Regions from separate parts of the Pseudomonas mucidolens genome, predicted to be linked through region 2. Evidence: riboswitches for the same ligand, from Rfam matches in the RefSeq annotation. Region 2 holds a riboswitch; the other holds the start of a gene.
The links. Region 2 has a riboswitch for cobalamin ahead of cobO (cob(I)yrinic acid a,c-diamide adenosyltransferase). Riboswitches for the same ligand answer to the same signal wherever they lie in the genome.

Region 1: another riboswitch for cobalamin. It lies ahead of cobW (cobalamin biosynthesis protein CobW); the one in region 2 lies ahead of cobO (cob(I)yrinic acid a,c-diamide adenosyltransferase).

What each region holds. Positions count from the first base shown of each region.
Region 1 covers NZ_LT629802.1:1,978,663-1,985,294, reverse strand. Annotated here, with positions in the region: gene cobN (cobaltochelatase subunit CobN) at 1-249, opposite strand, end outside; gene cobW (cobalamin biosynthesis protein CobW) at 253-1,320, opposite strand; cobalamin riboswitch at 1,414-1,615, opposite strand; cobalamin riboswitch at 1,658-1,884, shown strand; gene BLU75_RS09375 (CbtB domain-containing protein) at 1,980-2,168, shown strand; gene BLU75_RS09370 (CbtA family protein) at 2,180-2,881, shown strand; gene BLU75_RS09365 (cobalamin biosynthesis protein) at 2,878-3,291, shown strand; gene cobM (precorrin-4 C(11)-methyltransferase) at 3,372-4,118, shown strand; gene nfuA (Fe-S biogenesis protein NfuA) at 4,373-4,957, opposite strand; partial or broken gene BLU75_RS09350 (fatty acid cis/trans isomerase) at 5,051-6,632, opposite strand, start outside.
Region 2 covers NZ_LT629802.1:705,318-711,949, reverse strand. Annotated here, with positions in the region: gene BLU75_RS03535 (cobyrinate a,c-diamide synthase) at 1-1,091, opposite strand, end outside; gene cobO (cob(I)yrinic acid a,c-diamide adenosyltransferase) at 1,088-1,699, opposite strand; cobalamin riboswitch at 1,778-2,025, opposite strand; gene BLU75_RS03525 (PQQ-dependent sugar dehydrogenase) at 2,125-3,438, shown strand; partial or broken gene BLU75_RS03520 (C40 family peptidase) at 3,494-4,034, opposite strand; gene BLU75_RS03515 (C40 family peptidase) at 4,178-4,807, opposite strand; gene hda (DnaA regulatory inactivator Hda) at 5,019-5,723, opposite strand; gene BLU75_RS03505 (AI-2E family transporter) at 5,940-6,632, opposite strand, start outside.

The sequences.
Region 1 (6,632 bases), 1.3 Mb from region 2:
CAGGATGAGCTTGGCATGGCGCAGCACCTCGTCGACATACAGATCGACCGACGCATGATTCTGCACCTGCATCGGATTGGCCAGGCGCAGGCTCGGATAATCCTCGGGCAACTGCCGCGCCGCCTCCGCCAGCAATGCCAGACTGGAGTCGCCACTGCACAGGATCACCAACTCGGCTGGGGTCTGTCCGAGGTCGGCGATGTTGTCATCGGCAACGAATCCGCCGGGCTGGGTCCTGAGCAGGTGCATGATTTAAACGCTGAGGGCGGCGCGCAACTGCGCTTCGAGACCCGCCGCATCCAATGTCTGGCCGATCAACACCAACCGCGTGGTGCGGGCTTCATCAGCCCCCCAGGCGCGGTCGAAATGCTTGTCGAAACGCGTCCCGACGCCCTGGATCAGCAGGCGCATCGGCTTGCCGGGAATCGCGGCGAAGCCTTTCACGCGCAGGATTCCGTGCTGCACCACCAGTTGCGTCAAGGCATCGAGCAGCAGCGCTTCGTCGGCCTGCGGCAGGTCAATGGAGATGGAGTCGAACGCATCGTGATCATGTTCATGATCGTCTTCACCTTCGTGATGATGATCATGATGGCTATGGCGCGCGTCGATATGTGCTTCGGAACCGGCACCAAGGCCGATCAGCACATCCAGCGGCAGGCGACCGCTGCTGGCTTCGATGACTTTCACCGCCGGCGGCAGTTCGTGCGCCACTTCCAGGCGTACGCGGGCCAGGTCTTCAGGGCTGATCAAGTCGGTTTTGTTGAGGATCACCAGGTCGGCACTGGCCAACTGGTCGGCAAACAATTCGTGCAGCGGCGACTCATGGTCCAGGTTCGGGTCCAGCTTGCGCTGGGCATCGACCTGATCCGGGAACGCGGCGAAGGTACCGGCCGCCACGGCCGGGCTGTCGACCACGGTGATCACCGCGTCAACGGTGCAGGCGCTGCGGATTTCCGGCCACTGGAAGGCTTGGACCAGAGGTTTTGGCAGGGCCAGGCCCGAGGTTTCGATAAGGATGTGATCGAGGTCGCCACGACGAGCCACCAACTCCCGCATCACCGGAAAGAACTCTTCCTGGACGGTGCAGCACAGGCAGCCGTTGGCCAGTTCGTAGACCCGACCATTGGCTTCTTCTTCGGTGCAACCGATGGCGCACTGCTTGAGAATCTCACCGTCGATGCCCAGTTCACCGAACTCGTTGACGATCACCGCGATGCGACGACCTTGCGCGTTGTCCAGCATATGGCGCAGCAAGGTGGTTTTGCCTGATCCGAGGAAGCCGGTAACGATCGTGACGGGGAGTTTGGCCAGTGTTTTCATCGAATGCCCTTTAGGGCGGGCATACGGGACGACTGGTCCTGCGGCGGCGCGCAGAAACGAAATTCGTCACCGGATCACCCCGCCCGGTTGAAATGGAAAATCAGTTGCGAGGCAGGTCTCCTGGCTTGGGGCTTGCCGCTCTTTCGAGCGACGCTGGCTGCGCCTTCCCGCCGGGTTCCGGCAGTGGCGTGGCAGGCAGATAAACCCTTTACAGTTGCGGGGGCAGCCGCGGCATTGACCGCGTTCCCTTCTTAGCTTCGACCTCGGCCGAAGAACCTCGAAGCTGCAAGGCTACAGGGGCTCGGGCCATTTGACTACCATCCCCGGGCCATGCTCTCCTACGCATCTTGTTTCGGGTGCCCTTCACAGGGTGAAACGGGAAACCGGTAAACCCTGAGCTTTTTTTCAAGGCTCAGGACCAGTCCGGTGCTGCCCCCGCAACGGTAAGCGAGCGAAGTGTCAAATCCACTGTGCCAGCGGCATGGGAAGGTGACGCTTTTCGGGATGACTCTTTCCAGAGCCCCCCTCGCAAGCCCGGAGACCGGCCCGATCATTCAATAACAAACCCGCGGTGGGCGGGCGCTGTTCCGAACCCTGCGTGCCCGGCTCGCGGGGTTTGCATGCGCTCGTTTCACCCTGTCACTCGAAAGGGACGCGCCATGTCGATCATCAGCAGCACTTCGCCTACCGCCAGCAGCACCGCCACCTTAAGTCAGCGCCTGACCGCAGCCATTGGGGCGTCGATCCTCGGTGTGTGCCTGGTGTACTTCGCCGGGTTCTCGCACATCGAGGCCGTCCACAACGCTGCCCACGATACGCGCCACAGCGCCGCCTTCCCGTGCCATTGAGAGCTGTCGACATGATCAAGCGAATCGCCCAAACCGCCGGTTTTACCGGTCTGCTGGCCGCACTGTTGCTGACCTTGCTGCAAAGCCTGTGGGTTGCCCCGCTGATTATCCAGGCGGAAGCCTATGAAAGCGCCCCGGCCGCCAGCGAGGTCCACGAACACGCCGCAGGCACCGCGGCCCACAGCCACGACGCCGAAGCCTGGGCCCCGGAAGACGGCTGGCAGCGTGTGTTGTTCACCACGGGCAGTAATCTGGTGGTGGCGGTGGGGTTCGCACTGTTGCTTGCCGGCCTGTACACCCTGCGTGCACCGACTCGCACGGCCCAGGGTTTGCTCTGGGGACTGGCCGGTTACGCCACGTTTGTGCTGGCGCCGACGTTGGGCCTGCCACCGGAATTGCCGGGCACCGCCGCGGCGGATCTGGCGCAACGGCAACTCTGGTGGATCGGCGCTGCTGCCTCCACCGCCGTGGGTATCGCACTGATCGCGTTTGGTCGTCATTGGCTACTGAAAATCCTGGGCGTGGCGATTCTGGCGGTGCCCCATGTGATTGGCGCGCCACAACCGCTGATGCACTCGATGTTGGCGCCTGAAGCCCTGGAAACGCAGTTCAAGATCGCCTCGCAACTGACCAACGTTGCGTTCTGGCTGGCCCTGGGCTTGATCAGCGCCTGGCTGTTTCGCCGCAATCCCGACACTCAGTACGCGGCATGATGCCAGACAGCACCACGCCGATCCTGGTGGTCGGCCTGGGTTGCCAGCGCGGTTGTGACGTCGACACCCTGCTCGCTCTGTTTCACACCGCCCTGGATGCCGAGGGAATCGATCCGCGGCGCATCAACGCGCTCGCCAGTATCGAGCACAAACGCGATGAGCCGGGGTTGCTCGCACTGGCCAATGTTCTCCGGCTGCCGTTGCAGTTTTTCGCTGCCGAGCAATTGGCGGTCTACGACACCCGGCTAAGCCACCGTTCGGCGCTGGCGTTTACCCACACCGGTTGCCACGGCATCGCCGAAAGTGCCGCCCTGGCCCTGGCCGAGCAGTTGTCTGGGTGCCCTGCCCGGCTGTTGATCACTCGCCAAAAAAAACTTCAGGCGACCTTTGCCTTGGCGTACGCCGGCTAAACGCCGGATAATCCCTTGTTTGATCATGAGCAATCTTCATCTGGAGCCTTGCCCGCCTGCTTTTTCACAGGAATCCATTCATGACCGTCTTCTTCATCGGCGCTGGCCCCGGCGATCCGGAACTGATCACCGTCAAAGGCCAACGGCTGATCCGCAGTTGCCCGGTGATCATCTACGCCGGCTCCCTGGTGCCAGCCGCAGTGCTGGAAGGGCATCAGGCCGAACAGGTGATCAATAGCGCCGAGTTGCACCTGGAGCAGATCATCGACTTGATCAAAGACGCCCACGGCAAAGGTCAAGACGTGGCACGGGTGCATTCCGGTGATCCAAGTCTATATGGCGCGATTGGTGAGCAAATTCGACACTTGCGGGCGCTGCAGATTCCCTTCCAGATCATTCCGGGAGTCACGGCGGTGGCGGCCTGCGCGGCGCTGCTGGAGAGTGAGTTGACCCTGCCGGATATCGCTCAGAGCGTGATTTTGACGCGGTATGCGGACAAGACCACGATGCCCGCGGGGGAAAGCTTCGCCAGCCTGGCGCAGCATGGCACCACCATGGCGATTCACCTTGGCGTCAGTCACATGCAGAAGATTGTTGCTGAGCTGTTGCCCTATTACGGCGCCGATTGCCCGATCGCCGTGGTGCACCGCGCTACATGGCCGGATCAGGATTGGGTGGTGGGTACGCTGGCGGATATTGCCGAGAAAGTAGCGGCGAAAGGCTTCAGGCGTACGGCTTTGATTGTGGTGGGCCGGGTACTCGCCAGCGATAGCTTCAGCGAGTCATCGCTGTATCGCGCAGGGCACGCGCACCTCTATCGTTCCTGACAAAGAAACGCAACGAGGCCCTCGCCTTCTGCGGCGCGCATAAAAAACGACGCCCCGCGTAATGCTGATCAGTTAAGGGAACGCCAACTACTGTAGGAGCGAGCTTGCTCGCGAAGCACTCATAGGCGCCGCGTTTATTCAGGAAAAACGCGTTATCGTTGACGTTTTTCGCGAGCAAGCTCGCTCCTACAGAAAAGGCTTAACTGACCGGCATTACGCAGAGCGTCGTTTTTTGTTTGCAGCGAACGTCTTACTCAGTAGTAGGCGTTTTCTTTCTGCGTGTGATCGGTCACGTCGCGCACGCCCTTGAGTTCGGGAATCCGCTCCAGCAACGTGCGCTCGATACCTTCACGCAACGTCACATCGGCCTGGCCGCAGCCCTGGCAACCACCGCCAAACTTCAGTACGGCGATACCGTCATCGACCACATCGATCAAGCTGACCTGACCGCCGTGGCTGGCCAGTCCCGGGTTGATTTCGGTCTGCAGGTAATAATTGATGCGTTCGTTGATCGGGCTGTCGGCATTGACGTTCGGCACCTTGGCGTTGGGCGCCTTGATGGTCAATTGGCCGCCCATGCGATCAGTGGCGTAATCGACCACCGCATCGTCAAGGAAGGCTTCGCTGAACGCGTCGATATAGGCAGTGAAGCTCTTGAGACCCAGCGCAGTGTCTTCGGGTTTTTCTTCACCCGGCTTGCAATAGGCAATGCACGTCTCTGCGTACTGGGTACCAGGCTGGGTGATAAAGACGCGAATGCCGATGCCCGGGGTGTTCTGCTTGGACAGCAGATCAGCCAGGTAATCGTGGGCGGCGTCGGTAATGGTTATGGCAGTCATGGAAACTCCTCACAGGCTTGCCGGCAGTTTACGCCAATCCTTGGGATGGCACAAAGTCCTAGTATTTTTGTCGGGAAAGGCCGCGGCGCGCAATCACAGGTTCTCATAGCGATTCATATCCAGTACGCCCTCTTCCACTGGCGTCGTTTCACGGATGTAGCGCGACAGATCGTGGAAGTACCGCCAAAATTGCGGATGACTACGGCGTATGCCCCAGCGCTCGACAATTCGCTCAAAACCCTGGGGGTCCTTGGCCCGCTGCATATCCTCGACAAACTCGGGTACTTCTTCGGCTGGAACGTTGAACATAAAGTTCGGATAACTGCTCAGCACTCCCGGATAGATCGTCAGGGTGTCCAGCCCAGGCTGATAGCGATAGGCTTCGCCGAGCATAAAAGCCACATTGCTATGCGCGCGGTTACGCAACAGGCTGTACACCTCACGCGTGCCGCTACGGGTTTCGACACGCAGCATTGTCGCTTCCGGCAACTGCTCGATCACCTTGAGCCCCGCCGCCGGCCTGGAAGTCAGGCGACTCAGGGCTTGTTCGGCATCGCGCAGCGCCGGATCGATGCCGGGCCGCGAGCAATACGCGCTGATGCAGCGGTTGATCGGGTCCGGCCTGACATTCAGGGCACCCGAGCGGGCCAGCAATTGCGTGGCGAAGTCGCGCTTGGGGGATGTCTCGTCCAGTTTCAGTCCGCTTGGCTTGTCATCATCAATGGCTTCGTAATCCAGCCACAACTTGACCTTGCCGCTGTTCTGGTACCAATCGTCGAGGAACCCCTCGCGAGAGTCGGCCGGCATCAGGCGCAGGAAATTCTGCTCGGCGCCGTTGCGGATCAGATCGAAATACAAGCGCGTCTGCGCCTGATGAGAGACATTACCGAACACATCAAAGTTGACCGCCAACTGATAGTAAGTGCGCTCCAGCAACGGGTAATCGAACAGCCACATCGTCTGCGGCACTTCGCCAACCAGGCCTTTCATCACCGAGGCACTGTCGAAGTGGCGGAAGATGCTCAGCAGCGCATTGTCATTGCCCATCCACAAATCCGACCAATCGGGTGCTGGCAGATCGGCGTAGTTGTCACGGCGCAAGGCCTCGTATGCGTTGCGTTTGTCGCGATAGGCCAGCCACAGGCCCAACACGCTGCCCACGTCATCGTTCTGCCCGGGCATCGCCAGCAATGGCGTGGCCTGGCCGCGAAAACGCGCATCGGTGATGTACAAGTCGTGATCCGGGTCCTAGAACAAGGTCCAGAAGTTGTCGCGAATCACGTCCGTGGCAATCTGCCCACGGCACACCGGCCCGCGAATAAAGGTGCGCACGAAGTATTCGGCGTTATCAAGCATGAACTGATAACGCGCCCTGGCCGGGATCGCCTCGAAGGTCTCGAACGGGTTCGCCCTGCGCCCCGGCCCGTAACCGGGCAGTGCCGTGACTTGCCAGTCGCCGCTATAGAACAACGACTTGATGCGTGCCATTTTATCGGCACTGAACGGGTACGTGATGTGGGTCTTGTGGACGATGACCCCTTGTACCGGCCACAACCGGTAGTAAACCTGGGTGCCTGGGTCGTCGTTCGGTCGACGGGTATTGATCAGGTCGATGGGCTGACCGCTCGGCGTGCGCGAACGCACCCACTGGAAAAAATGCCCTGGCTCGCCGTCT
Region 2 (6,632 bases):
ACCGTTTGCAGGGCCAGGGCAGCCAGACGCTTTTGCATCACCGCATCGCCCGCAAGCAGACCCAGCAGTTCAGCGCGCTGGCCGTCGACATCGGTCAGCGAATCGAGCAAATAGAGCATGCCGCCACACTCGGCCAATAGCGGTTTGCCGGCGGCGTGATGGGCGCGGATGGCCGCTAGCATCGAGGTGTTTTCCGACAGCGCCTGGTGATGCAGTTCCGGATAGCCACCGGGCAGGTAAAGGCTGTCGACTTGTGGCAGGTCATGGTCATGAAGGGGCGAGAAGAAACACAGCTCGGCGCCCATGGCGCGCAGCAAGTCGAGACTCGCGCCGTAGGTAAAGGCAAACGCCTCGTCACGCGCCACGCCAATCCGCACCCCGGCCAGCAACGGCTCGACCGTGCTCACTGCGGGCGCGGCGAACCTCACCGGTGGCGGCAGCGCTACCTCGCAACTGCTGCCCAAGGCGGTGGCCGCCGCATCCAGGCGCAAGTCCAAGTCATTCAATTCACTGGCTTGCACCAGACCCAGATGGCGACTGGGCAGTTCGATGCCCGTCTCGCGGGACAACGCGCCGTACCAGCGCAAGCCTTCTGTCAGGCTGCCTTCCAACAGTTGCGCGTGGCGCAGGGTGCCCACGCGATTGGCCAGCACACCGGCAAACGGCAGATCCGGCTGATAACGCGCGAGCCCCAACGCCAGGGCGCCAAAAGTTTGCGCCATGGCGGTCCCATCGATGACGGCCAGCACCGGCACGCCAAAATGCCGCGCGAGGTCGGCGCTGGACGGCGTACCGTCAAACAGGCCCATGACCCCCTCAATCAGGATCAGGTCAGCCTCAGCCGCCGCTTCCCACAACAAACGTCGACTTTCCTGCTCGCCCACCATCCACATGTCCAATTGATAGACCGGCGCGCCACTGGCGCGCTCATGAATCATCGGGTCGAGAAAGTCCGGACCGCATTTAAACACCCGTACATTGCGCCCCAGATTGCGGTGCAAACGGGCCAGCGCGGCAGTGACGGTGGTCTTGCCCTGGCCGGATGCCGGTGCGGCGATCAGGACCGCCGGGCAATGTCGCGACTGATTCAAAGTTCGATGCCCTTCTGAGCCTTGATCCCGGCCTGGAACGCATGTTTGAGCATGCCCATTTCAGTCACGGTGTCGGCCATTTCAATCAGCTCCGGCCTGGCACCACGCCCGGTGACCAGCACATGCTGCATCGGCGGACGGGCTTGCAGGTCACTGAGAACCTGATCCAGATCGAGATAGCCGTGCTTGAGGGCAATATTCAGCTCATCCAGGACCACCAGGCCAATGCCGGGATCCTGCAACATTTCTCGCGAGACCTGCCAGGCCGCTTCGGCGGCGGCGATATCACGCTGACGATCCTGGGTTTCCCAGGTAAAGCCTTCGCCCATCACGTGGAAACGCACTTGCTCGGGGAAGCGGCGGAAGAACAACTCTTCACCGGTGCTGTTGCGCCCCTTGATGAACTGCACCACACCGCACTGCATGCCGTGGCCCATGGCCCGAGCCAGCATGCCGAAGGCCGAACTGCTCTTGCCTTTGCCATTGCCGGTCAGCACCAGCAGCAACCCGCATTCATTTGGCGAATTGGCGATGCGCTCGTCGATAAGCGCTTTTTTGCGCAGCATGCGCGCCAGGTGGCGTTCGTCACGATCAGGGGATTCAGACATGGCAGCTCTCCGTTGGGGCTGGACAAAAAACGGCAGGCAGGAAAAGACACAGGTGAAGCCAAGCATCGCCCACCGTGATGCTGTTGGATGGATCAGGCCGGTCTCCGGACTCATGAGTGGCGCGCTCCCTGGGGAGAACAGACCGACAGTGCGCCTTCCCATATCACAGCGATACAGTGGCAAAAGCAGCGTCTTGACTCATTTACCGTTGCGGGGGCAGCGCCGGGATTGTGGCTGCACTGTGTACAAGTGCGCTCACTCACCGGCTTCCCTGTTTCACTCTGTCGACTTGATCGTCACAGAGCACCTGAAACAAGCGGCGAAGGTTAGTGGGTTGGGGGTGGAGCGTCAATTAAAGCCGGCCATGTACTTGAACCATCGCGCCGGCCCGCTCCTCTATGATTACAAGCACTGAGGAGAAAAACATGCATAAGACTCGACTCGCCCTACTGGTCATGGCCGCAGGCGCCCTTGCCGCCTGCGGTGAAAGTTCAACCCTGCAAGTGTCCGATGGCACCGGGCCTTCGCCCAAACTGCCGGATCCGAACAAGACCCTGATGCCTACCGTGAACATCGCCCCGGCCGTGGGCTGGCCCGACGGCGTCAAGCCGACAGCCGCGCCCGGCACCCAGGTGACGGCGTTTGCCGAAGGCCTGGATCACCCGCGCTGGCTCTACGTGCTGCCCAATGGCGACGTGCTCGTAGCGGAAACCAACGCACCACCCAAGCCGGATGATGCCCAAGGCATTCGTGGCTGGGTCATGGAAAAAGTCATGGGTCGTGCCGGTGCCGGAGTACCCAGCCCGAACCGCATCACCTTGCTGCGCGATGCCGATCATGACGGCGTGGCGGAAACCCGCACGGTGTTCCTGGAAAACCTCAACTCACCGTTCGGCATGACCCTGGTGGGTAACGATCTGTATGTCGCCGATTCGGACAAGCTGCTGCGATTCCCCTACCAGACCGGCGAAACCTCGATCACCGCGTCGCAAACCAAAGTCATCGATCTGCCGGGCGGCCCTCTGAATCATCACTGGACCAAAAACGTGATCGCCAGCAAGGACGGCAGCAAGCTGTACGTCAGCGTCGGTTCCAACAGCAACGTCGGGGAAAACGGCATGGACGCCGAACAGGGACGTGCGGCGATTTGGGAAGTGGATCGAGCCAGCGGCAAGCAGCGGATTTTCGCATCCGGCCTGCGCAACCCCAACGGCATGGACTGGGAACCCCAAAGCGGCAAGCTGTGGACCGCGGTCAACGAGCGCGACGAAATCGGCAGTGACCTCGTGCCGGACTACATCACGTCAGTCAAGGATGGCGGCTTTTATGGCTGGCCGTTCAGCTACTACGGCCAGCACGTGGATGTGCGCGTGAAACCGCAGGATCTGGAGCTGGTGGCCAAGGCCATCGTGCCGGATTATGCCGTTGGGCCGCATACGGCCTCGCTGGGCCTGACCTTCGCCGAAGGCACGACGCTGCCGGCGCAGTTCAGCAACGGCGCGTTTATCGGCCAGCACGGTTCATGGAACCGCAAGCCCCACAGTGGCTATAAGGTAATTTTCGTACCGTTTGAAGGGGGCATGCCGAAAGGCCAACCGGTGGATGTGTTGACCGGCTTCCTCAATAGCGACGAGAAAGCCATGGGTCGGCCGGTAGGCGTGGTGATCGATCGACAAGGGGCCTTGCTGGTAGCAGACGACGTGGGAAATAAGGTGTGGCGGGTTTCAGCTACGCAGTAGGAGAGAGGCAGTGGAAGCTATAAGCTGCAAGATCTCTTATAGCTTGCCGCTGCCCTCAAGGATTCCTCGCCAGGTGCTCGGCCGGCAGGACGCGCTTGGCACCCAAGTATGCTTTCTGCCAATACGCCTTGGACAGCGTGTCGAGTTTGACCGTGCCCCCCCGTTTGCGGAGCGTGGACAAAGCGACCTTCGCCGACATAGATCCCGGCGTGACTGACCTGCGAACCTCCGCTGGTAGCGAAGAACAGCAAGTCGCCAGTTTGCAGGGCCTCTTCACTCACGTTTTTGGCGCGCATCACGATCAGTTCGCGGGTGGTGCGCGGCAGGGAAATGCCAGCGGCGTCGCGGTAGACAAACCCAATCAGGCCACTGCAATCAAAACCCGAGTCTGGAGTATTACCGCCCCAGCGATAAGGCGTTCCCACCAAACCCAAGGCGCGAAACAGCACGTCCTCGGCAACTGGCGAGAAGTTCTGGGTGGAGTAGTTGAACACCGGCTTGGGCTTGACAGCCACAGGCGCGGGTTGCGGGCGACTTGCGCAGGCGCTGAGCAACGCGGCGCAAACGAGAAGAATTAGGCGGGCCGAGTTCGACATGGGCAGAACAATCCTGATCTGGATGCGGCTTTCGCTGCCGAAGGCTGAAACCAGGCCGCGCAAGCAAGCTCGCGCGGGTCGGTTCGCAACAATATCTCAGGATTCTAGCGGTTACACGTCAAACTTCAAGTATCACTTTAACTTTACTTACGGGCGGTCACGACACCGGGGGCCATCGCCAGGGCGCGCTTGGCCTCGATGAAAGTCTTGCTCCAGTAGCTGGAGCCCAGTTTATCGACCCGCACACCACCGCTGCGGCGGCTGCTGGAGTGGATGAACTGGTCATCGCCCAAGTAGATGCCCGCGCGGCTGACACGACCACGACCATTGGTACTGAAGAAAAGCAGATCACCCGGCTTGAGGTTGTTTCGCGCGACCAACGGTGCATCCAGGTTGATCATTTCACGCGTGGAGCGCGGCAGGTTCATGCCGGCCTCTTCACGAAACAGGTAACCAATGAAGCCGCTGCAATCAAAACCAGCTTCAGTGCTACCGCCGAAACGGTAACGGGTTCCGATCAGGGACATACCGCGCTCAAGAATGCTGTCTGCCAGGAGCGGAAGCTGATAAGGCTTGCTGTCGGAGAATTCGGCGAGTTCTTTCTCGGTCGCCAGCTCTTCTTCATAAACAGTAGAAGACTGCGCTGCGACGAACTTTGCCTGATGCTGTTGTTGCGGTTTTTGCTGCTCAGCCACTTGTTGAGGGTGGGTGGCGCAACCGAACAACAGGCTGACGAGTGCGAGAGGCACGAGGGGTGCGAAGCGCTTTAGCATGGGCACGACCGTGGCGGGTATGTAAAGAAGACGAGACTATGCCTTCTATCACATCGATTTGCAAATTCAATCGTGAACAATGTGACTTCTTGTTTGCCGCCTGACATCTAAGCCCTCAAACCCCATTTAGACGTCTTTGCGTGGCCGTAACAGCCCAGCGCAGGCTCATTGGCGCCAGTCATTCGCGGAAAGCCTTGATTTCAAAGGGCCATCACCAGCCCAGGGTTTCTTTGAGAAAGGGAATCGTCAGTTTGCGCTGGGCTTGCAACGAGGCTTGATCGAGCTGTTCGAGCAAATCGAACAAAGCACTCATGCTGCGGGTCCCGCGTGTGAGGATGAAGTGACCGACTTCATCGGTGAGGTGCAGACCGCGGCGCGAGGCACGCAATTGCAGGGCGCGCAGCTTGTCTTCATCGGACAATGGACGCATCTGGAAAATCAGCGCCAGGGTCAGCCGCGACTTGAGATCCGCCAGTTTGACCGGCAATTCGCGAGGTGAGGTGGAAGCGGCAATCAACAATCGTCGACCGCTGTCGCGCAGACGATTGAACAGGTGGAACAGCGCTTCTTCCCAATCCGCGCGCCCTGCGACCGCTTGCAGGTCATCCAGGCAAACCAGTTCGTATTGTTCAAGGTGATCGAGGATTTCGATGCCGCGATCCAGCAACTCTGCCAGCGGCAGGTACACCGCCGACTCCCCCAACTGCTCAAAGCGCAGGCAAGCAGCCTGCAACAAGTGAGTACGCCCCACGCCGTCCTTGCCCCAGAGGTAAATCAGGCTTTCGGTCCAGCCGGCGTCGGCTTCGCAAAGCCGCTCGACATAGCCGAGTGCAGCGGCATTGGCGCCTGGGTAGTAGTTGATAAAGGTAGCGTCGTCACGCAGACGCACACCTAGGGGCAACTGAATCGGTTTCATGCTGACTGAACAGTTCGAATCGAACCGTTAGTGGCCTCTGTGAAAAGTTTGCAAAGTTTATACCCGTGGTGCCGGGCGCACAATGCAACAGACCACAAGCAAAATCAAAGGTTTGCGTTAACTCGTTGGATTTTTTGGGGTTTGTTTGACGCGACGGCCAACTCCCCGACACGCACTGACAACAAACCCGGGCTCGAACCGGGCTTGTCATTGACCTTATAACTCGGGTTCATCGACACCCAGATAGGCATCCGAATCCTTGTACAGCTCATGCAGATGGCGAACCAGCACCATGATCACCGCCGCTATCGGCAGCGCCAACAGAATCCCGGTAAAACCGAACAACTCGCCGCCCGCCAGGATCGCAAAGATCACCGCCACCGGATGCAGTCCGATCCGATCGCCCACCAGCAACGGCGTCAGCACCATGCCTTCGAGTGCCTGCCCGACCATGAACACCGCGACAATCCCCAGCATCGGATACAAGTCGCCGCCAAACTGGAACAGTCCCGCCACCAGCGCGGCACCGATGCCGATCACAAACCCCATGTACGGCACAATCGCCGCCAGGCCGGCGATCACACCGATCAACAGGCCCAACTCCAGGCCGATGAGCATTAATCCCGCCGCATAGATAAATCCCAAGGCCAGCATGACCAGCAACTGACCACGGACGAACGCGCCAAGTACTTCATGGCATTCCCCCGCCAGGGACATGATGCGCTGCTCGCGATCGCGCGGCAGCAAGCTGCGGATCTTCGCCATCATGATGTCCCAATCACGCAACAGGTAAAAAGCCACCACTGGAATCAGCACCAGATTGGTCAACCATCCGATCAGCGCCAGGCTGGACGCCGTCGCCTGACTGAGAATGATGCCGACGATATCGGTGGTCTGACCCATGTGCTC